DNA from 4 places in the Serpentinimonas maccroryi genome. Region 1 is predicted to be linked to each of the others. Evidence: predicted binding sites of a transcription regulator. Region 1 holds the regulator's gene; each other region holds the start of a gene.
What was found. The regulator FNR, encoded in region 1, switches genes on or off when oxygen is low (the NO sensors DNR and NnrR bind a similar motif). The targets are predictions, from matches to a motif close to TTGATNNNNATCAA.
Positions count from the first base shown of each region.

Region 1 (5,288 bases):
CGATTCAAACATGGGCCGACTCTAGCAGCTTGGCAGCGGCGTTGCAGCGATCAAATGATTTTGGAGAAGCGCGCCCGGTCGCGGTCTTGCTGCAGGTGCTTGTCGAACTGCATGGCGATGGCGCGCACCAAGTACCAGCCGGTGTCGCTGACTTCTATGCTGCCCGCGCTCAGGCGCAGCAAACCCATCGCTTCGAACTCGCGCAAGCGCTCCAGCTCGGGTTCAAAATAGCTTTTGAACTCGATCAGGTGCGCCAGACCGACAGCCTCGAAATCCACCCGCCCCTGACACATCAGCGCCATGATCACGGCGCGACGCAGCAGGTCGTCGCGGCTCAGCGCCAGCCCACGCACGATCGGCAGCCGCCCTTGGTCGAGGTGGTCGTAGTACTCTTCGAGCGTCTTGGCGTTCTGGCTGTAGGTGGCCCCGATGCGGCCGATGGCCGAGACCCCGAGGGCGATCAAATCGCAGTCGGGCTGCGTGCTGTAGCCCTGAAAATTGCGGTGCAGCCGCCCCTGGCGCTTGGCCACCGCCAAGGCATCGGTGGGCAGCGCGAAGTGGTCCATGCCCACATAGACGTAACCCGCTTGGTTGAAGATCTCGAGCGAGATCGAGAGCATGGCCAACTTGTCGGCTGCCGGTGGCAGTTCGGCGGCCACGATGCGCCGCTGCGGCTTGAAGCGTGCCGGCAAATGCGCGTAGGCGTAGAGCGCAATGCGGTCTGGGCGCAGCTCGCGCACGCGCTCCAGCGTGTGGCGAAACGACTCGGGCGTTTGCTGCGGCAGGCCGTAGATCAGATCGACGTTGACGGATTCGAAGCCGATGCGCCGCGACGCCGCCACCAAGTCGAACACCTGCTCGGCGGGCTGGATGCGGTGCACGGCCTTTTGCACCGTGGGGTCAAAATCCTGCACGCCAAAACTCAGGCGGTTGAAACCCAGGCGGTGCAGGTGCTCCAGCCGCGCAGGGGTCACGGTGCGCGGATCGACCTCGATCGAATACTCGCCCCCCGGCACCAGCTTGAAGTGGCGCTGCACCATCGCCACCAGATCGCTGAGCTCCTCGTCCGACATGAAGGTCGGGGTGCCGCCGCCGAGGTGCATCTGCGACACGCTGTGGCCCGAGCCCAGATGGCGGCACTGCAACTCGAGCTCGCGCGTGAGGTAGCGCAGGTACTCGGCCGACTTGCTGTGGTGCTTGGTGATGACCTTGTTGCACGCGCAGTAGTAGCACAGCGAATCGCAAAACGGGATGTGGACATAGATCGACAGTGGCAAGGCCAGCGAGCCGGCATGGCGCTGGCGCAAAGCCTGCACATAGTCTTGCTCGCCAAAGGCTTCGACGAAGCGGTCGGCGGTCGGGTATGAGGTGTAACGGGGGCCGGGCACGTCAAAACGCCGCAGCAACCCCTCGTCGATGACAGGTTTCACTAAAATTTCTCCTGGTGCGAGAATATGCACCGAACATCCCCCCTCACCCTTGACCTGAGTCAAGTCGAGCCCATTTTTTGTTTTCTTTGACGCGCGCCCCACACGGCAGCACATGGGTTAAGCTTCGCGCACTATTTGGCCGCGCTTACATGGATATTCAGAGCATCAAAGTCGCCTGTTCAGGCTGCAATCTGCGCGAGTTGTGCTTGCCTATGGGGCTCAAACCGCAAGAGCTGGAGCATCTCGATCAGATCATATCGAATCGGCGCCGCATCAAACGCGGAGCGTCCCTGTTCAGCGCGGGCGAAGCCTTCACCGCACTGTACGCGGTGCGCTCGGGTTTTTTCAAGACCTGCATCACCAGCGCCGACGGGCGCGACCAAGTCACCGGTTTTCAGATGATGGGCGAGATCATCGGCATGGACGGCATCGTGCACGACCAGCACGCCTGCGACGCGATCGCGCTCGAAGACGCCGAGGTCTGTGTGCTGCCCTTTGACCGCATCGAGCAACTGTCGCGCGAGTTCAGCGCCTTGCAGCACCATGTGCACAAGATCATGAGCCGCGAGATCGTGCGCGACCAGGGCGTGATGCTGCTGCTGGGCACCATGCGCGCCGAGGAGCGGCTGGCGGCCTTTTTGCTCAATTTGGTGCAGCGGCTGCACGCGCGCGGGTTTTCGCAGTCTGAACTGGTGCTGCGCATGACGCGCGAAGAGATCGGCAGCTACCTGGGCATGAAGCTCGAGACCGTGAGCCGCACCTTTTCGCGCTTCATGGAAGACGGCATCATCGACGTGCGCCAGCGCTACGTGCTGATCAAAGACACGCAGGCGCTGGAGCGGCTGGTGAACCCGCCGATGCGCAACTAGGGGCCTAGGCTCTGCTCGTGTGCCACGAGGCGCCGCTTTGCAGGGCACCCTACTGCCGTGGCGGCGGGACCTCGGGGCTGGCAGCGTGGTTGCGCGCTTCGCGTGCCGGGCGCAGGCTAGCCAAGTAGGTGGCGCGCTGTTCGGGCGTCATCATCTGCAAACGGCGTTGATCAGCTGGCACCATGGGCGCATTGCGGTCCAGCACCGGGTCGCGGTTTTTGACGGCGGTGACGACCAAGGCGAGCGACAGCGCAATCGATGCAGCCGGCAGACCAAACACCAACCACGTGTAAGGCTCACGGTACCAAGGGGCAGGCTTGGTCGGGGCTGGGGCGGCTTGGGCAGTGCTCATGGTATTTGAGTGTAGGTCTGGAGGCTAAAAGTTCAGGCGCAGGCACAAAAAACCTGTGTGGCTGCAACGGTGTTCATTGACGCGGCATCATAAAGACCGAGTCTTGGCGCACCGTCATGGGTTCGGCACCCAAAGATTGCACCTCGAAGTGGATCGGGTGCATGCCCGGCGCGCTGCTGCCCGGCGGCACACGAACCGTCACCGCCAGCGCCCGCGCACCCGTAGGCGCGAGGGAGAATTCGGTCTCGGAGATCACTTGCAAACCCGGCAAACCGTGCACCACCAGACGCAAGGGTTGCTCTTGCTCGGTGGCGTTGAGCATGCGCAGCGTGTAAACGTTTTCCACGTAGCCTTGTTGCACCACACGCGACAAAATGGTCGAGTCGCGGATGACGTCGAGCTTGAGCGGTGTGCGCAGGTACAAACTGGTGAACAGCGCCACGGTGATGAGCAGCAAAATGGCACCGTAGGCCAAAACCCGCGGCCGCAGCACGCGGCGCCACATCTGGGCCGAGGTCCAGCCCTGCTCGAGCCCGTTTTGCGTGGTGAAGCGCACCAAGCCCTTGGGGTAACCGACCTTGTCCATGACTTGATCGCAGACGTCGGCGCAGGAGCCGCAACCTATGCATTCGTACTGCAAGCCCTTGCGGATGTCGATGCCGGTGGGGCAAACCTGAACGCAGAGCGAACAATCGACGCACGAGCCCAATTTGAGCAGCGACAGATCGGCTTGGCGCGAGCGGCGGCCACGCGGCTCACCGCGCTGCGCATCGTAGGTCACGACCAGGGTGTCGCGGTCGAACATCGCGCTCTGGAAACGCGCGTAGGGGCACATGTGCTTGCACACCAGTTCGCGCATGTAGCCGGCGTTGCCGTAGGTGGCAAAGCCATAAAACAAAATCCAGAAGCTTTGCCAAGGCCCGAGCTCGGCCTGCCAGACCGCCAGCCAGAGCTGTTCGATGGGGGTGAAGTAACCCACAAAGGTAAAGCCGGTCCACAAGCCAAAGGCGATCCATAGCAGTTGCTTGAGGGTTTTTTTGCCGTATTTCTCCAGCGTATGGCCGGATTGATCGAGCCGCATGCGGGCCGTGCGGTCGCCTTCGACCAGCTTTTCCATCCACAGATAAATTTCGGTGTAAACCGTCTGCGGGCAAGCAAAACCGCACCACAGGCGTCCGGCCACGGCCGTAAACAGGAACAAGGCCAGGGCCGAGATCACCAGCAGACCGGTGAGGTAAATCAGGTCGTGCGGGTAGAGCACGAGGTTGAAGAGGTAGAAACGCCGCTCTTCGAGGTCAAACAAAACAGCCTGCCGGTTATTCCATTGCAACCAGGGCAGGCCATAAAAAACGATCTGTGTCAGCCAGACCATGGCCCAGCGCCAGTTGGTAAAGAACCCCGCGACGGAACGTGGGTAGATCTTTTGCCGATCGGCGTAGAGCGATATCTCGATTTCGTCTGGTCTGGCGGCTGAGTTGCCGCCATCCGGTTGGGTGCTATTTGACAATTGAGGAACGACGCCGAATCGGTTTTATTGCGGAGGGTTGGATTTGGCCCACACGTAGCCGGTCAACACATGAATCTGCTGCTCGGACAGCAACACGTTTTGCGGCGGCATGACGTTCATGATACCTTCGTTGATGCTGCGCACCACGGCATCGACCCCAAAACCATGCAGCCAGATGTCGTCGGTCAGGTTGGGGGCACCGATCAGATAGTTGCCCTTGCCTTCGGCGCCGTGGCAGGCGATGCAGGTGGCAAAGTTGGCCTTGCCGGCGGCTGCCCGCACGCTGTCGTGCGGCGCGCCCGAGAGGCTCAACACGTAGTGCGCCACGTTGAGCACGTCTTCGGGCGAACCCACGGCTTCGGCCAAGGGCGGCATGACCGCTACCCGACCTTGGGTGATCGAGACTTTGATGGCCTCGGGGTCGCCACCCCAAATCCAGTCTTTGTCGGTCAGATTGGGGAAGGTCAGGCTGCCGCGGGCGTCGGCGGCGTGGCAGACGGCGCAGTTGTTCATGAACAGGCTTTCGCCGATCTGCATCGCAACCGGGTCAGCGGCCAGCTGTTGCACCGACATCTGCGCGAAGGCCTCGAACTTGGGCGCCACCCTCGCCTCGTTGGCTGCGCGCTCGGCCTGGTACTGCCCCACCGAACTCCAGTTGAGCAAACCGGGAAACTTGCCAAACATCGGGTACAGCAGGCCATAGACCAAGGCGAAGACCACGGTGATGATGAACATCCAGACCCACCACTTGGGCAGCGGATTGTCTTTTTCGATGATGTCCTCGTCCCAGACGTGGCCGGTGGTGTTGTCTTTGGTCGGGGTAACCTTGACCCGACTGGCGTACCAGAGCAGGCCCAAGCAGGCCAAGATGCTGATGAGGGTCAGCCCAGCAACGTAGTAATGCCAGAAATAGCTTGTGAAGTCGCTCATGATGTTTCTCTTGTGAGTGAGTGCGCGGCTTAATCTTCTTTGAAGGGCAGTTGGGCGGCGTCATCGAAACGGCCCTTGTTGTGCCTGGACCACGCCCACCAGACGATGCCCAAAAACACCACCAAACTGACCACGGTCACTATGCTGCGGTAATCGTTGATATCCATGCTCGCCGCTCCTGGCCGCCTCAGCGAACCGAA
Region 1 is NZ_AP014569.1:1,306,376-1,311,663, forward strand. Features, by position in the region: gene SMCB_RS06015 (sulfite exporter TauE/SafE family protein) at 1-12, opposite strand, end outside; gene hemN (oxygen-independent coproporphyrinogen III oxidase) at 51-1,430, opposite strand; gene fnr (fumarate/nitrate reduction transcriptional regulator Fnr) at 1,580-2,299, shown strand; gene SMCB_RS06030 (hypothetical protein) at 2,349-2,651, opposite strand; gene ccoG (cytochrome c oxidase accessory protein CcoG) at 2,725-4,158, opposite strand; gene ccoP (cytochrome-c oxidase, cbb3-type subunit III) at 4,183-5,088, opposite strand; gene SMCB_RS06045 (CcoQ/FixQ family Cbb3-type cytochrome c oxidase assembly chaperone) at 5,118-5,255, opposite strand; gene ccoO (cytochrome-c oxidase, cbb3-type subunit II) at 5,276-5,288, opposite strand, start outside.

Region 2 (5,288 bases), 760 kb from region 1:
GCCCAGCGTAGAGCCTGCGCTACCGTTGCCCAGCTGCACTACCGCTGTCTTGCGCTCAAGCCGCCAGAACCCTGTGGCGTAGCGATGGCAATCCACTGAACTCAGTCGGATATTTTGAATCGAATATAAAATCTAGGTTCTTTATTCAGAAAGATGAAGCCGTGAAAGCGAATCGTCGCACTGCAATCAAGACCGGTGGCGCCTTGGCGTCTTTGGTCGCGCTGGGCATTGTCACCGCCCAGCAAGCCCACGCCGCGGGTCGGCCGGGCTTTGAGGCGCGCACCCTGCAAGACGCCCTGCGGGCCGTGGGCGGCGTGCCAGCCCCGAGCAACCAAATCCGCGTCACCTCGCCCGATATCGCCGAAAACGGCGCTTTGGTGCCGGTGGGTGTTTCCAGCATCTTGCCCGGCGTCACCGAATTGTTCATTTTGGTGGAGGACAACCCGTTTCCGCTGCTGGCTGCGTTCACCCTTGCGCCGGGCACCGAGCCCGAGGTGCAGATCCGCATCCGCATGGGCCAAAGCAGCAACATCGTGGCCGTGGTGCGCTCCAATGGGCAGCTGTTTTCGGCCACCAAGAGCACGCGGGTGACCTTGGGCGGCTGCGGCGCCTGATCGCAAAGCCCGCGCAAAGTCCGCATAAAGCCCACACCCCACCCACCCACCCCGCGCCACAACCTTGCAGTCATAGGAGCCAGCAGCCATGTCCACCCGACCGATGCGCATCCGTGCCACCGAAGAAGCCGGCCTGACCACCGTGCGCGTGCTCATGGAACACCCGATGGAAACCGGCGTGCGCCGTACCGCTGACGGGGCCCCGATCCCCTCGCACTACATCACCCTCGTAGAGGCCACCCACAATGGGCGCGCCGTGCTCAGCGCGCAGTGGGGCACGGCGGTGGCGCAAAACCCCTTGCTTACGTTTCGCTTCCGGGGCGCCGCCAAGGGCGACCGGGTGGCGGTGCGCTGGACCGACAACCGCGGCGGCACCCGCACCGACGAAGCCGCGATCGCCTAAACCGGCTCAAGCCACCGGGTAGGTGCCGGGCAGCAGGATGGAGCGGTCCACGGTGTCGATGTCGGTGTGGCCCGTAAAGGCCATGCTGATCTCCAGCTCTTTCTGGATCAGCTCCAGCACCTTGCTCACGCCGGCTTGGCCTTGGGCCCCCAAGCCATAGAGGAAGGCGCGGCCGATGTAGGTGCCACGAGCGCCCAATGCGCGCGCTTTGAGCACGTCTTGGCCGCTGCGGATGCCGCCGTCCATGTGCACCTCGATCTGCGAGCCCACGGCCGCTACGATCTTGGGCAGGGCGTGGATGCTGCTCTCGGCGCCGTCGAGCTGGCGCCCGCCGTGGTTGCTCACGATCAGCGCGTCGGCCCCCGATTGCACCGCCAGCCGGGCATCGGCTTCGTCTTGTATGCCCTTGAGGATCAGTTTGCCGCCCCAGCGCTGCTTCACCCACTCGACGTCGGCCCAGCTCAGGCCGGGGTCAAACTGCTGCGCCGTCCAGGCGCTGAGCTGCGACATATCGCTCACGCCCTTGACGTGGCCGACGATGTTGCCAAATTGGCGCCGTTTGGTGCCCGCCATGCCCAGACACCAGCGCGGTTTGCTGAGCAGGTCGAGCACGCTGGCCACGGTGGGTTTGGGCGGGGCCGAGAGGCCGTTTTTGAGGTCTTTGTGGCGCTGGCCCAGAATTTGCAAATCCAGCGTGAGCACCAGCGCCGAGCAGCCGGCGGCCTTGGCGCGGTCTATCAGGCGCTCGATGAAGTCGCGGTCGCGCATCACGTAGAGCTGAAACCAGAAACCAGGCCCGGCGTGCTCGGCCACGTCTTCGATCGAGCAGATGCTCATGGTCGAGAGCGTGAACGGCACGCCGAAGGCGCGCGCGGCGCGGGCGGCGAGGATTTCGCCGTCGGCGTGCTGCATGCCGGTCAGGCCGGTGGGGGCGAGCGCGACCGGCATCGCCACCTCCTGGCCGATCAGGGTGCTGCGGGTGCTGCGGCCCTCCATGTTGACCGCCACGCGCTGGCGCAGCTTGATGGGCACGAAGTCGGCCTCGTTGGCGCGGTAGGTGCTTTCGGTCCACGAGCCGCTGTCGGCGTAGTCGTAAAACATGCGTGGCACGCGCTTTTGGGCCAAGCGGCGCAGGTCTTCGACGCAGGTGATGACGGTCATGGGCGGGTCTCCTGTGAGTGATCCCGCATGGTAGCGCCCGGGGGCAGCAAAGGCCGCCCTAGGCGATTGAAAAGCGGCTGCTGGGGCGTGAAATATGGCGCTGCTGTCGCGCTGGAGGGCTTACTTGGGTGGCTTACTGCGCCGTGTGCAGGCACTCGGTCAGCTTGAGCCCGGTGAGCTGGTGGATGGCGCGCCCGATGTAGTAGAGCACGAGCAGCATCATCAGCGTGGCCGGGATGGCGATCATGGGGTAGCTCAGGAGCGTGAGGCGCCCGAGCTCTTCGTTGAAGGCGGTGGTGCCGGCCGGGCTGACCACGATCCAGCGCGCCAGAATGAAGTTCATGGTGGCCGAAAAGAAGAAGGTGGCGCCCAGCATCCAGGTGGCGCGCAGCAGGCGGGCTTCAAATTCGGCTTGGGCACCGCGCAGCTGCAACTGCGCCTGCACGCGCTCGACATCGATCAGCCGCGGGTGGTAGAGCACGGTGCGGATGAGCGGGTAGCGGGTCCAGGTGGAGCCGATGACCACCAAACCGATCAGGCCGGGGATGGCGGCCTCTTTCACGGCCAGCCAGAAGGCGTCGAGCTCGAGCAGCCCGATGCCGCCGGTGAGCCCGATGCTGACCAAGCCCAGCACGGCAAAGGGGTTGATGCGGCTTTGCAGCCACAGGTCGCGCGCGCCCCAACCGAGCGGAAAAGCCAGCGCCAACAGCAGCGCGTTGACGGGCCCGAGGTCTTCGGGGCCGCTGAGCTGCATCAGGATGATCGACGGCACGATGACCGCGATCAGGACCTCGGTCAGGGGGCTGGTGGGTTTGCGCTCGGTCATGGGGCTTAGCTGCAGCTGATGCTGCCGCAACCGCTCATGCTCGCCGGGCGCACCCGGGAGGGGTCGGGCAGGGTTTCGGTTTGGGTGTCGAATTGCAGCGCTTGCAGGTGCTGCGCCAGCCCGGCGTCCATGCTCTGCGCGTGCAGGGGCAGCCACTCGACCAGCGCCTCGGCCATGCGGGTGATGATGCTGCGGTCGCCTTGGTGGAAGTGCGCTTCGACGGCGATGAGGGTGTCGAGCACGCTTTTGTGCTGCAGGCTGTGGCAGTTGTCGGCGGTGAAGCCGCTGGCCAGCATCCAGCGGTCTTCTTGGGCGAAGTGCTCGGTGGTGTGCGCGAGCAGTGCGCGGTAGGGTTCGAGCTGCTGCTCAGGCGGCAGGGCGCGCAGGCGCGCCAGCATCTCCACCATTTCTTGGTGCGTGGCGTCCATGCGCGCATCGCCCGTTTGCAGCGCCTCGGACCACTGCAGATCGGGCACGGGCGGGAACTCGCGTGCGGGCGCCGTGGGGGTTGCTGGGCTGGTGGTGGGCTCTAGGGTGGCGGTGTTCATAGCTTTGCAGGATAGCGCCGGCTGATGGCACAGGCCTTGAATCGCATCAAATGCCTGAGTCCTGCAGCCGGATTAAGTTCAGAAAGCGCCAAGCGTGGGGGTAACCCTCACCCTTCGTGTGGCAGCACCAGTTGGCGCAGGTCGCGGCGGGTTTCGACCAGCACCAGCGGGCCGTCGTCGGGCAGTTGCACCGGTTTGGGCTGGCGCGGCAGCTGCGGCGTCGGCACCAGAGCGGCGCTGGCGGCGCGGGCCTGCTCGATGCGGGCCGGGTCGGACTGCACCCATTGCAGACCGGCTTGGACGGCCAGCGCCTCGAGCTCGGGCAGTGGCAGCACGAAGGGCGCGCTGGCTGCGGCAGGAGCCGGAGCTGGTGCCGGGGCTGGTGCTGCAGGTGCGGTGGCCGCTGTCGGGGTCGGTACTTGGCTTTGGCTCCTTGCTGCATCGGTCTGCTGAGCGGTCGCTGCATCAGCCTTTGCCGTTGCGTTGGAAGCGGCAGTGGGGCTTGAGGTGGGCGCGGCGGGCGCGGGCTGGCTGCTGGCTCGGCTGAAGTACGAGCGTGCCGGGGTGGCATCCTCTTGCTCGCTGGGTTCAGCAGCTGCGTTGCTGGCGGTGGCTGCGGCGGCCGTTGCAAGGGGCGTGGCGTACCCCGTGCCACCTTCGCTGGTCTCGGTGCCGTCGCTGCCCTCGGTGCCTTCGGTGGTGCTGGCGCGTTCGCGCCGGTCGCGGCCGAAGCGGTCGCGGCTGCGGCGGCGCCCGCCCGTGCCTTCGTTCTCGCGTTCGCCCGCTGGCTGGCTGGAGCCGTTTTCTGGGGCTACAGCGCCATCGGCCAAGGCCGGCTGGGCGCTGGTGTCGGCGTCGGTTGGGTCCGCCACGGCTGCGCTGGTGTCGGCCGCGGCGGCGCTGCGCCGGCCCTCGCCGCGTCCGCCCCGGCTGCGCTCGCGCCGCACGTTATCGGCGGGTGCGCTGGCGCTGGCTTGGCCGTCGGCCTCGCCGGTGGCGCTGGGCAGCTGGGCTTCGGTGCTGGTATTTTCAGGGCGTCCCTCGCGCTCGGGCCGCTCGCCGCGTTCGCCGCGCTCCGAGCGGTTGGGGCGGCGGGTTTCGCTGCGCTCGGGCCGCTCACCGGCTTCGGTGCGCGCGCCACCGCGCTCGGCGCGGCCTTCTGTTGTGCCCTCGATGCGGCCTTCGGTACGCCCTTCGTTGCGGCTGGGGCGCTCGGTGCGCTCGCCGCGGCGGCCTTCGCCCGTGCGTGCACCGGCTTCGGCAGCGCCTTCGGCGCGGTTGCTGCGTTCAACACGCTCCCCGCGCTCGCTGCGTTCACCGCGTTCTCCGCCACGACCGCGGCCGCTGCCGCCGCGTGGACCGCGTGGCGACTCGGCCTTGGTGGCAGCAGGGCCGGCCGTTGCGGCGCGCCTGGCAGCCGGTGCTGCTGCAGGCGCAGCCTCGGGTGCCGGTGCCAAGCCCAGCAAGCGCTTGAACCACGCCATGAAGCCGCTCGAGGCGGCGGCCGGCACGCCGTGCGCAGCTGCGCCCGCGCTGGCTGCGGTGGTTGGTGTCGCAGTGGGTGCCTGAGGCACCACCGCAGCCGCACCGGTTGCGCCAGCGCCTGGGCTGGCCTTGGCCGCCACTTGCGGGGCCGGGCCGTCGGGCAGCACGCCCTTGATCAGCGGCTCTTGCTTGTTGGCGCGCTCGTGGCTGCGCCGGGTCACGGTGGCCACGTCGTCGATTTCTTCGGCCAG
Region 2 is NZ_AP014569.1:549,443-554,730, forward strand. Features, by position in the region: gene lolD (lipoprotein-releasing ABC transporter ATP-binding protein LolD) at 1-11, shown strand, start outside; gene soxY (thiosulfate oxidation carrier protein SoxY) at 162-614, shown strand; gene soxZ (thiosulfate oxidation carrier complex protein SoxZ) at 703-1,017, shown strand; gene SMCB_RS02515 (alpha-hydroxy acid oxidase) at 1,024-2,178, opposite strand; gene SMCB_RS02520 (VC0807 family protein) at 2,312-3,004, opposite strand; gene SMCB_RS02525 (bacteriohemerythrin) at 3,010-3,552, opposite strand; gene SMCB_RS02530 (Rne/Rng family ribonuclease) at 3,660-5,288, opposite strand, start outside.
Region 2: SMCB_RS02525 (bacteriohemerythrin) is a predicted target of FNR. The motif match lies at 3,589-3,602, and genes of this name have one in related genera.

Region 3 (5,288 bases), 350 kb from region 1:
AACACCATCGACGTCGAAGCCAAGACCAAGCTTTGATCAAAGCGCCGCGCCTGCCGTCGGCTTGGGGCTGCGGCCGGCTGCACTGAAAGCCCTGCATGCTGGATTTTGGAATTTCAGAGCTCGCCCTGATTGCGGTCGTGGCGTTGGTGGTCATCGGGCCCGAAAAGCTGCCCCGCGTGGCGCGCACCGTGGGCACCCTGCTGGGCAAGGCGCAGCGCTACGTGGCTGATGTCAAGGCCGAGGTCAACCGCTCGATGGACCTCGAAGAGCTGAAAAAAATGAAAGAATCGGTCGAGGGTGCGGCGCGCGAGGTGCAATCCGGCGTCGGCAGCTTCGAGAAAGATTGGATGGAGGCCACGGCGGGGCTCGAGGGCTCCGGTGCGCCTGAAGCATCCGAGACCACGCCGCGCATCGACCCCCACACCGCTTACTCGCTCGGGCACTCGGTCTATCCGCCGTTTTCGCGCCCCAAAAAGAGCTTCAGGTTGCGCCAGCAAGCGGTGCCCAAGTGGTACAAGGCGCGCACCGGCCAGCGCAGCTTCGTGCAGTCGGGCGCGGCGCGGGTGGCGCGCCACCGGCCCAAAACCTACCCAGTCGCCCCCAGCGCCATGACGCCCTCGCGTTGATCCCACTCGAGCACCCCATGGCAGACCCCACACCCAAGGCCGATGAGCTCGCCGGCACCGAGCAACCCTTCGTGCAGCACCTGGTCGAGTTGCGCGACCGCATCCTCTACGGCTTGGCCGGCGTGGTGCTGTGTGCCATCGGGCTGGCGATCTGGCCCGGACCGGGTGGCTTGATCGACTTCATCGCCGTTCCCATCCGCAACCACATGCCGCCCGACGCCAAGCTGATCGCCGTCGGCGTCTTCAGCCCGTTCTTTGTGCCGCTCAAGGTGTTGTTGATGTCGGCCATGATCGTCGCCTTGCCTTGGCTCATGTACCAGATGTGGGCCTTTGTGGCTCCGGGTTTGTACAGCCACGAAAAGCGCTTTGCCCTGCCGCTGATCTTCATCGGCAGCATGCTGGCCTACGTGGGCATCGCGTTCGTGCAGTTTTTTGTGCTCGACCAGATGTTCTTTTTCATCCAGGGCTTCACCCCGGACAGCGTCGCCGCCACGCCCGACATCGCCTCCTACGTGCAGGCGATTTTGTCGCTCTACTTGGCCTTTGGGCTGGCGTTTCAGGTGCCGGTGGTGGTCATGCTGCTGGTGCGCTTCAACCTCGCGACCATTCAGCAGCTCAAGGATTTTCGCGGCTACTTCATCGTCTTGGCCTTCGTCATCGCCGCCATCGTCACGCCGCCCGACGTGATCTCGCAACTGGCGCTGGCCATACCGATGTGCCTGCTGTATCAGGTGGGCATTTGGGGGGCAAGCTGGTTCAGCCGGTTCAGCCGGGCGCCCGAAGAACCCGAGGCGGCGGACAAAACTTGAACCAAGCGAGCGGTACTTAGAGCGCCGCAGCTAGCGCGCATTGTCCGGTGCATTCGAAGCGGGCGGTGGAGGGCGCCGCCCCGGCGTCACCTGCAGCGCCAGGCGCTCGCCCCGGCGCTCGATTTCCAACTGCGCCGGCTGCCCCGGGGGCAAGGCGGCCACCGCCGCCAGCAGGGCCGCGACATCGGGTACGGGCTGACCGGCCACGCTCAACACCACATCGCCGGGTCGAATCCCGGCCTGCGCCGCAGGGGCATCGCGCAGCACGCCGATGATGATCACGCCGCGCTGGTGCCGCAAGCCAAAGTGCTGCGCCAAGTCTGGCGTGATGGCTTGCGGCTCGACCCCGATCCAGCCGCGCGTCACCGCGCCGTCGCGCACAATCGCCTGGAGCACCTCGCGCGCGGTGGAGGTGGGGATGGCAAAACCGATGCCCATGAACCCGCCCGAGCGCGTGAAGATGGCGGTGTTGATGCCGATCAGGTGGCCTTGCACGTCGACCAGCGCGCCGCCCGAGTTGCCGGGGTTGATGGCGGCGTCGGTCTGGATGAAGTCCTCGAAGATGTTGATGCCCAGTTGCGTGCGCCCCAATGCGCTGACGATGCCACTGGTCACGGTCTGCCCGACGCCAAAGGGGTTGCCGATCGCCAGCACCGCATCGCCCACGCGCAGCGCGTCGGAGTCGCCCAGCACCGCCACCGGCAGCTCGGGCAGATCGATCTGCAGCACCGCCAAGTCGGTGTCGGGGTCGGTGCCCACCACCCGCGCCAGAGCCTGGCGGCCGTCGCTGAGTTGGATTTCGATTTCCTCGGCCCCGTCGATCACGTGGTGGTTGGTGAGCACGTGGCCGGCACTGCTGACGATCACCCCGGAGCCCAGCCCGGTTTGGGGCGAGCGCGGCGCCTGTTCGCCAAAAAAGAAGCGAAACCACGGGTCGTCGGCGTGCGGGTGGCGCTGTGGGGCCTGACGGGCGCTGATGCTCACCACCGCCGGCGCCGCCAGTTGGGCCGCAGCGCTCAGGCTGGCAGCGGCCACCGCTTCGCTGCGGGCCGCGCCGGGGGCGGCTTCGAGCAGCGGCACGGTGCGTAGCTGCGCCTGGCCCTGCAACCACTGCGGCTGCAAGGTGGCCACCACGAACCAAGCCGCCAGCAGCACGGTCACGGTTTGGGAAAACAACAGCCAGGTTTGTTTCATATTGGAATCGGTTTGTCTTTTGCGTACAGTTTGACCTGCGTCAAGGCGCCGGCGATCGAGCTGGCTTCCAATCGAAGCTGTCTGTTAATCCCGCATGAAAGGAGGGGTCATGGAGGCTTGGAATGAACTGTTCTCTACCACCTACGGTTTGCTTAGCATCGTCACCATCGTCGGTGTGATCGTCATGGCGGCGTGGTTTTACCGCTATTTTGTCACCAAGATGGACGAGTCGGAGCGCGAAGAAAAGCAGCGCCAAAAACAAAGCCCGCTGGGCCGCCCGTCTGGGCAGTCTTAAGCCCGTGCGCGGCTGGTGCGACAATCGGGCACCTTGTGTGTCCTAGCGGGTTGCGCCATGCTTACATCTTTAGCTCCCAGCGCTTGCGCTGCACCGGCCGTCGAGCGCAGCGTGTTGCTGCAGCGCCTCGACGCCACGCTGCAACCCGAGCGCTTTCAAGACTACGGCCCCAACGGCTTGCAGGTCGAGGGTCGGGCGCAGGTGCGCCATTTGGTGAGTGGCGTTACGGCCAGCCGCGAGTTGATTGAGCGCGCCATCGCGGCCGGGGCCGACGCCATTCTGGTGCATCACGGCCTGTTTTGGCGCGGCCAAAGCGCCTGCGTCACCGGCTGGATGAAGCAGCGGCTGGCGCTGCTGCTGGCGCACGACGTGAGCCTGCTGGCCTACCACCTGCCGCTCGACGCCCACCCCAGCTTGGGCAACAACGCCCAGTTGGCGCAGCGCTTGGGCTTTAGCCCCCTGGCCGACGGCTGGGGCCGCTTTGGCGAACAAGATCTGGGCTTTGTGGGCCACACCGATTGCCCCGACGCCCTTTCCTTGGCGGCACACGTGCAGCAGCAACTGGGGCGGCCCGTGACGCTCATCGACGCCGCCCCCGGTCGCCCCTTGCGCCGCATTGCGTGGTGCAGCGGCGGGGCGCAAAGTTATTTCGAGGCGGCCATCGCCGCCGGGGCCGATGCCTTTATCACCGGCGAACTGTCCGAGCCGCAAACCCACCTGGCGCGCGAGTGCGGGGTGGCCTATCTGGCATGCGGCCACCACGCCACCGAGCGTTACGGCGCCCCGGCGCTGGGGGCGGCCGTGGCGGCCGAGCTGGGCCTGACGCACCAGTTCATCGACATCGACAACCCGGCATGAACGCGCCGCGCCCCATCGCCATCAGCATGGGCGACCCGGCCGGTGTGGGGCCGGAGCTGATCGCTCAGGTGTTTCGCTTGCAGCCTAGCTGGTCCAGCCGCTGCGTGGTGGTGGCTGACTTGGCCGTGATGCGCCGCGCTGTGGCCCAAAGCGGTGGCCTGTTGCCGCTGGCCGTGCTGGAGCACTGGCAGCAGGCGGCCGATCTGCCACCGCGCTGTGTGCCGCTGCTGCCCTTGCCAGCCATGGCCGAACTGCCGCCCTTGGGCCAAGTGAGCGCTGCGGCCGGGCGCGCTGCGGCCAGCGCTGTCGAAGTGGCTACGGCGGCGGTGTTGAAAGGCGAAGCGGCGGCGCTGGTCACCGCCCCCATCCACAAAGGGGCGTGGCACGCCGCCGGCATCCACCACCCCGGCCACACCGAGATGCTGCAGGCGCTGGCGGCGGCGCATGTGGGCTGCACCGTGGAGCAGCTGCCGGTGCGCATGATGCTCTCCAACGCCGAGCTGCACACCGTGCTGGTGAGCGTGCACCTGCCCTTGCGCGCCGCCATTGACGCCGTGACCCACGCGCAGGTGTTGCAAACCCTGCAGCTCACGCACCGGCATTTTGTGCAGGTGCTGTCTCGCCCGCGGTGCCGCATCGCGGTGGCGGGCCTGAACCCACACGCGGGCGAGGGCGGGCTGTTTGGGCGCGAAGAGATCGAGCACATCGCGCCGGCCATCGCGGCCGCGCAGGCGGAGGGCATTGACGCCCAAGGCCCCTTTGCCCCCGACACCGTGTACATGCGCGCACGCCGTGGCGAGTTCGACGTGGTGCTGGCCATGTACCACGACCAAGGGCTGATCCCGGTCAAGTACCTGGGGCTGGAGCAGGGCATCAACACCACCTTGGGCTTGCCTTTTTTGCGCACCAGCCCAGACCACGGCACCGCCTTCGATTTGGCCGGCAATGGGAACGCCGACCCGTCCAGCCTGCTGGCCGCGCTGCGCGCCGCGCTGGCGCACCCAGACGGCCTCCCGTAGGCGGGGCCGTGCCATAGGCGGTCGGTCACCTAGTGCTGCCAAGGGTCTTGGGTGTGGGCTGGTTTCAATCCCTTACAATCCGGTGTGTTTTGGGGCGTTGAAGCGGCTGCGCTGGTTTTTCGCCCCGACTCCCGAGTCCTCACGTCACAGAAAGATTCCCATGAGCGAAGCCGCCGTAGACAACGGTCGCCGTGTTTGGCTGATTTCCACCTGCGCCATGGGCGGCGTGGGGGCAGCTGCGGTCGCCGTCCCCTTCGTCAGTTCCTTTCAACCCTCTGCGCGTGCGCGAGCGGCCGGGGCCTCGGTTGAGGTGGATATTTCCCGCTTGGCCCCGGGCGAAAAAATGGTGGTCGAGTGGCGTGGGCGCCCGGTTTGGGTGCTGCACCGCACGCCCGAAATGATCGCCTCGCTTGAGGTCGTCGAGCCGCGTCTGGCCGACCCCGAATCCGAGCGCCGCGTCTTCCCCACGCCCGAATACGCACTCAAC
Region 3 is NZ_AP014569.1:1,657,104-1,662,391, reverse strand. Features, by position in the region: gene tatA (Sec-independent protein translocase subunit TatA) at 1-36, shown strand, start outside; gene tatB (Sec-independent protein translocase protein TatB) at 96-626, shown strand; gene tatC (twin-arginine translocase subunit TatC) at 644-1,435, shown strand; gene SMCB_RS07650 (S1C family serine protease) at 1,466-2,629, opposite strand; gene SMCB_RS07645 (DUF3149 domain-containing protein) at 2,739-2,924, shown strand; gene SMCB_RS07640 (Nif3-like dinuclear metal center hexameric protein) at 2,982-3,782, shown strand; gene pdxA (4-hydroxythreonine-4-phosphate dehydrogenase PdxA) at 3,779-4,801, shown strand; gene petA (ubiquinol-cytochrome c reductase iron-sulfur subunit) at 4,962-5,288, shown strand, end outside.
Region 3: SMCB_RS07645 (DUF3149 domain-containing protein) is a predicted target of FNR. The motif match lies at 2,660-2,673, and genes of this name have one in related genera.

Region 4 (5,288 bases), 1.3 Mb from region 1:
GCAGCTCGCCCAGGTGCAGCGCCAGACGCGCCAAGGCGCGCTGCTGCGCGAGGGCATTCGGGTGGTGATCGCCGGCCAACCCAATGTGGGCAAAAGCTCGTTGCTCAACGCCTTGGCCGGGGCCGAGCTGGCGATCGTCACCCCAATCGCCGGCACCACGCGCGACGTGCTGCAGCAAAGCATCCAGATCGAGGGCGTGCCGCTGCACGTGATCGACACCGCCGGCCTGCGCGCCAGCAGCGACGAGGTCGAGCGCATCGGCATCGAGCGCGCCTGGGCGCAAATTGCGGCCGCTGATGTGCTGCTGTGGCTGCGCGACGCCAGCCGCGCCGGCCAGCAAGCGTACGACTTGGCCGACGCCGCGCTGGCCGCCGAGCTGGCCGAGCGGCTGCCGGCGCCGGTGGCGCAGCTGCAGGTCTGGAACAAGGCCGATCTGCTTGAGCCGCAAGCCCGGACGGAGTCCAGCGCAGCGCCCCCAACCGGCAGTACCTTGCAGAACGCCAGCGCCAAGACCACAGCGCCCAGCCTGCACCTATCGGCCAAAACCGGATCCGGGCTCGACGCCCTGCGCCAGCGCCTGCTCGAATGCGCCGGCGGCCAAAGCGGGGCCGAGGGCCTCTACAGCGCGCGCGCGCGCCACGTGCAGGCGCTGGCGCAAGTGGGGCTGCATTTGCATGAGGCCGAGCAGCACCTGCAAACGCCCAGCCCCCGCCTCGATTTGCTGGCTGAGGAACTGCGGCTGGCGCAAAACGCCCTGAATCAAATCACCGGCCAGTTCAGCGCCGACGACCTGTTGGGCCAGATTTTTGGCTCGTTTTGCATCGGCAAGTAGGCCTCAGGGCATGTGCGGGGTGGGCACACCCAAATGGTAGCCTTGGGCGTAGTCCATGCCCATGGCGCGCAATGCCTGCCACAAGGGCTCGGACTCGACGAACTCGGCCACCACTTGGATGCCGATGTCTTGGCACAGGTGGGTGAGGTTGCGCACCAACGAGTGGTCGATGCGCGAGTTGAGGATGTTGCTCACAAAGGCGCCGTCGATCTTGACAAAATCAAAGCTCAGCTCGCGCAGATAGTGAAACGAGTTGTAGCCACTGCCAAAATCGTCGAGCGCAAACAAAAACCCCTTTTCACGCAGTGTCGTCAGAAAGCTGCGCGTGTGCGTCATGTCGCCGATGGCATCGCGCTCGAGCAACTCGAACACCAGGGTGCTGGGCGGTATCTGCAGCTCGGCGCACAGCTGCTCGGCGTAGCCGACCACCCCGCGCCCCTGCAGCTCCTGCACCGACAGGTTGATGAACAGTTTGACTGGCGCTTTGCCTGCCAGCATGCGCTGTTTCAAGGCGTGCAGCGCGTGGCCGACCACGGCGCGGTCCAGCTCGCGCCCCATGCCGTATTTTTCGATGGTTTCAATAAAGGCCCCGGCCGAGATGGTCTGGCCATCGGGCTCGTGCAGGCGCGCCAGCGTTTCGTAGGCGTACAACTCGCCGCTGCCGGAATAAATCGGTTGGAAAAACGGCCGCACCCGGTCTTCTTTCAGTGCCAGCCGCAGCTTTTCCACCAGATCGCGCGTCAAGCGGTTGTGGCGCACCTGCGCGCCCACGGCCTGCATGGTGCCGACGCCATCCTTGCCCTGGGCCTTGGCGCGGTACAGGCCCATGTCCACGCCAGCCATCAAATCGGACACGGTGTCGGCATCGTGGGGAAAGGTCACGACCCCGACCGAGGTTGTGACGTGAAAGCCCTTGCCGTCGGGCGCCGTGTAGCTGATGCCCTTGAGCCGTTCGCGCAGTTTTTCTGCCGCCACTTGGGCGCCGGCGGCCCCGGTTTCGGTCAGCATCAGGATGAACTCATCACCGCCCAAGCGCGCGGTCAAGTCGCCCTTGCGGGTCTCGAGCAGCAGGCATTCGGCGATGCGGCGCAGCACCTGGTCGCCGCAAGGGTGGCCCCAAGTGTCGTTGACGTCTTTGAAGTCGTCCAAATCCAGCATCAGGAGCGAGAACTCGTGCCGGTGGCGCGTCGAGCGCCCGACCTCGTAATCGAGCATTTCGCCGAAATAGCGCCGGTTGTGCAAGCCGGTCAGCGGGTCGTGGGTCGAGTAGTACTCCAGCTCCGACAGGGTGCGCCCGAGCGCCTTGCTCGAACCCACCACCATCACCATCACCGCCAGAATCGAGCGGATGATGGCGATCTCCTGTGGCTCGGGGTGGTGGGCGCTGGCATAGGCCACCCCGAGCAGGCCCGCGAGGTTGAGGTTGTGGATTTCGGGCACAGCCACCGTGATCATCTCGACGTCGTCGATCGGTTTTTGTGGCTCCATCGGCTCAATCTCGAACTCCTCGATATCGACGGCACTGTCGGATGGCAAGCGCAATTCGTGCAGCATCTGCCGGGTCAGGCGCTCACGCGCCAACTGCTTGTTCTCGGCGCTCGGGTTGCCCACGTAGTAGAGGTTAAGCGACAGCCCGTGCCCCTCGCTAAAGGCGATGAAGAAAAACTGAAACGGAAAGATGCGCTGGAAACTGCACAAGATGTTTTGCACGAACAGCTTCCACTGGGTCACGTTTTCGTGCGAGAGGATGATCTGCTCCAGCACCGCACTCTGGCGCTCGAGCAGGTCTTTTTGCACCAGGGTCCCGGACAGCTTTTGCGCCGTGTCGTCAAAGCGCAGCAAAATGCTGAGCAAGTCGCTGCGGTTGTCGGCGCCGCGCCTTTGCCGCGCCTGCACCAGCAGCGGCAGCGCCGCCTCGAGGTTGCGGCAGCGTTGCAAGGCCTGCTCGAGCCCGGCCAGCAAGGGGCCCCGGCTGGCCTCTGGCATGTCGATCGGCTCCAGTGCTGCCAAGGTCTGGCGCAGATTGAGCATCACGTCGCTCTGCACCCCAGCGACCATCTGCGAGATCGCGTTGCTCAGGGCTTGGGTGCGCATCTGGCCTTCGAGCAAGGAGGCAAAGCGCTGCAACACATACAACCGCAGCTCCGCAATGCTGGCCGGCTGCGGTGGCGGCGCGGCCGCGTTCACAGCTCGACCTCGGCCAAGATTTCGGGCAACAGATCCATGCCGCATTGCAGTTGCTCGAACCAGTCGAGAAAAGCCGGGACGGCGGCACCGCGATAAATCGGGCCGTGCTGGGGCGCCAACATGTGGATGTCGAGCTGGCGCACGCGCTGCACCCAAGAACGGGCGGCGCGGTTGCCGCACATGTAGCGGCGGTGAAAACCGACGATGTGCGGCAGATGGGCGGCGAAATCATCGACAAAGGGTACGTCGTCGTCGTTGGGCATCATGGCGGCGCCGATGTCACCGCTGAACAAGACCTTGGCCAGCGGGTCATAGACGTTGATCTGGCCTTCGGAGTGCAGAAAATGCGCCGGCACCAGCTCGAGCTCAAAGCCCGGCGCCAGCGTCAGCGACATGCCCGTGTCTGGCACGCCGATGAAGCGCCCCATCTCCTCGATGCCGTAATGCGGCACGAAGCGGGTCCAGATGCGCGAGATGTACACCGGGGCCGTGGTCAATTCGAGCCACGTGGCGATCCCGCCCACGATGTCCGGGTCTTGGTGCGATAGGATGATGGCCTTGATCTGGTCCGGCGCGCCGTAGCGCAGCAGCTCGGTGAGCACGCGCGGCATGACGCCAAAGCCACCCGGGTCCAGCAACGCGCCGGCGTTGCCGTGCTGCACTAGGTATTGGTTCGAGCGCACACCGTCTTCTTGCCCCGGATCGCTCTCGTTGAGCAAAATGAAGCGGTGGTCGTGTTTGTCGTACAGTTCGATGTTGTGCATACGCTACCCAACGGCCTTGTTTTGAACAAAATGCGGCTTAATCCAGCCAAGACCCGCGCAGTATAGCCAGCGGCCACAAGCATTTCTTACGCTTGCCTTCCATTTTGACTTCTATCCATGCATCACCCATGACCCACGTCCCCGCCCACGTCCGGCCCGCCACCCTAGACCACACCCGCATCGACGACCTGCGCATCGCCGCCGTGCGCCCGCTGATCACGCCGGCGCTGCTGCAAGAGTGGCTGCCGTTGCCCGAGGCCAGCGCGACCTTGGTCGAGCGCAGCCGCGCGGCCATCGCGCGCCTGCTGCATGGGCACGACGACCGGCTGTTGGTGATCGTGGGCCCGTGCTCGATCCACGACCACGAGCAGGCGCTCGAATACGCGCGCCTGCTGCAGGCCCAGGCGGCGGCGCTGGAAGGCGAGTTGCTGCTGGTGATGCGGGTTTATTTCGAAAAACCGCGCACCACCGTGGGCTGGAAGGGCTACATCAACGACCCGCACCTCGACGGCAGTTTTGCCATCAACGAAGGGCTGGAGCGCGCGCGCCAGTTGCTGCTCGACATCCTGGCGCTCGGGCTGCCAGTGGGCACCGAGTTCCTCGATCTGCTCTCACCGCAGTTCATCAGCGATTTGGTGACTTGGTGCGCGATCGGCGCGCGCACGACCGAGAGCCAGAGCCACCGCCAGCTCGCCAGCGGCCTGAGCTGCCCGGTGGGCTTCAAGAACGGCACCGACGGCGGGGTGCAAGTGGCGGTCGATGCGCTGCAGGCCGCCGCCGCCGCGCACGCCTTCATGGGCATGACCAAGATGGGACTAGCGGCGATCTTCGAGACCCGTGGCAACGCCGACTGCCACATCATTTTGCGCGGCGGCCCCCAGCCCAACTACAGCGCCGCCGACGTGGCCGCTGCCTGCGGGCGCCTGCGCGCCGCCGGCCTGCGCGAGCAACTGATGATCGACTGCTCGCACGCCAACAGCCGTAAACAGCCGCAGCGCCAGCTCGAGGTCGGTGCCGACGTGGCGGCGCAAATCAGCGCCGGCGAGCGGCGCATCATGGGTCTGATGATCGAGAGCCACCTGCACGAAGGGCGGCAAGACATCGTGCCCGGGCAAGCGCTGCGCCACGGCGTCTCGCTCACCGACGCCTGCCTGGGGTTTGAGCACACCGTGCCGCTGCTGCACGAACTGGCCGTCGCCGTGCGCCAGCGCCGCACACGCAGCGGCGGCTGATCACAGGCCTTCCTCAAGGCCGCCCTCTTCCGGGTTTTCTTGCTGCCCTGCTGCGCGTGGCTGCGGCTTGGGCACCACGCGGCAGGCCAAACCGGTGTCAAAGCCGCGCCCGAGCAAAAAACGAATCTGGCGCGCACGCTCGGCGGCGTCGCGTGCAGGCTGGCCAAACTTTTTTTGCCACACCTGCTGCGCCCGCTCGGCCTCGGTCGCGGCCAGCACGGCGGTGGCGCGCTCCACCTGCCCCGCATCCACCCCACGCTGGCGCAGCTCGGC
Region 4 is NZ_AP014569.1:2,597,739-2,603,026, reverse strand. Features, by position in the region: gene mnmE (tRNA uridine-5-carboxymethylaminomethyl(34) synthesis GTPase MnmE) at 1-832, shown strand, start outside; gene SMCB_RS11900 (putative bifunctional diguanylate cyclase/phosphodiesterase) at 836-3,019, opposite strand; gene SMCB_RS11895 (oxygen-binding di-iron domain-containing protein) at 3,016-3,783, opposite strand; gene SMCB_RS11890 (3-deoxy-7-phosphoheptulonate synthase) at 3,912-5,015, shown strand; gene recX (recombination regulator RecX) at 5,016-5,288, opposite strand, start outside.
Region 4: SMCB_RS11895 (oxygen-binding di-iron domain-containing protein) is a predicted target of FNR. The motif match lies at 3,888-3,901, and genes of this name have one in related genera.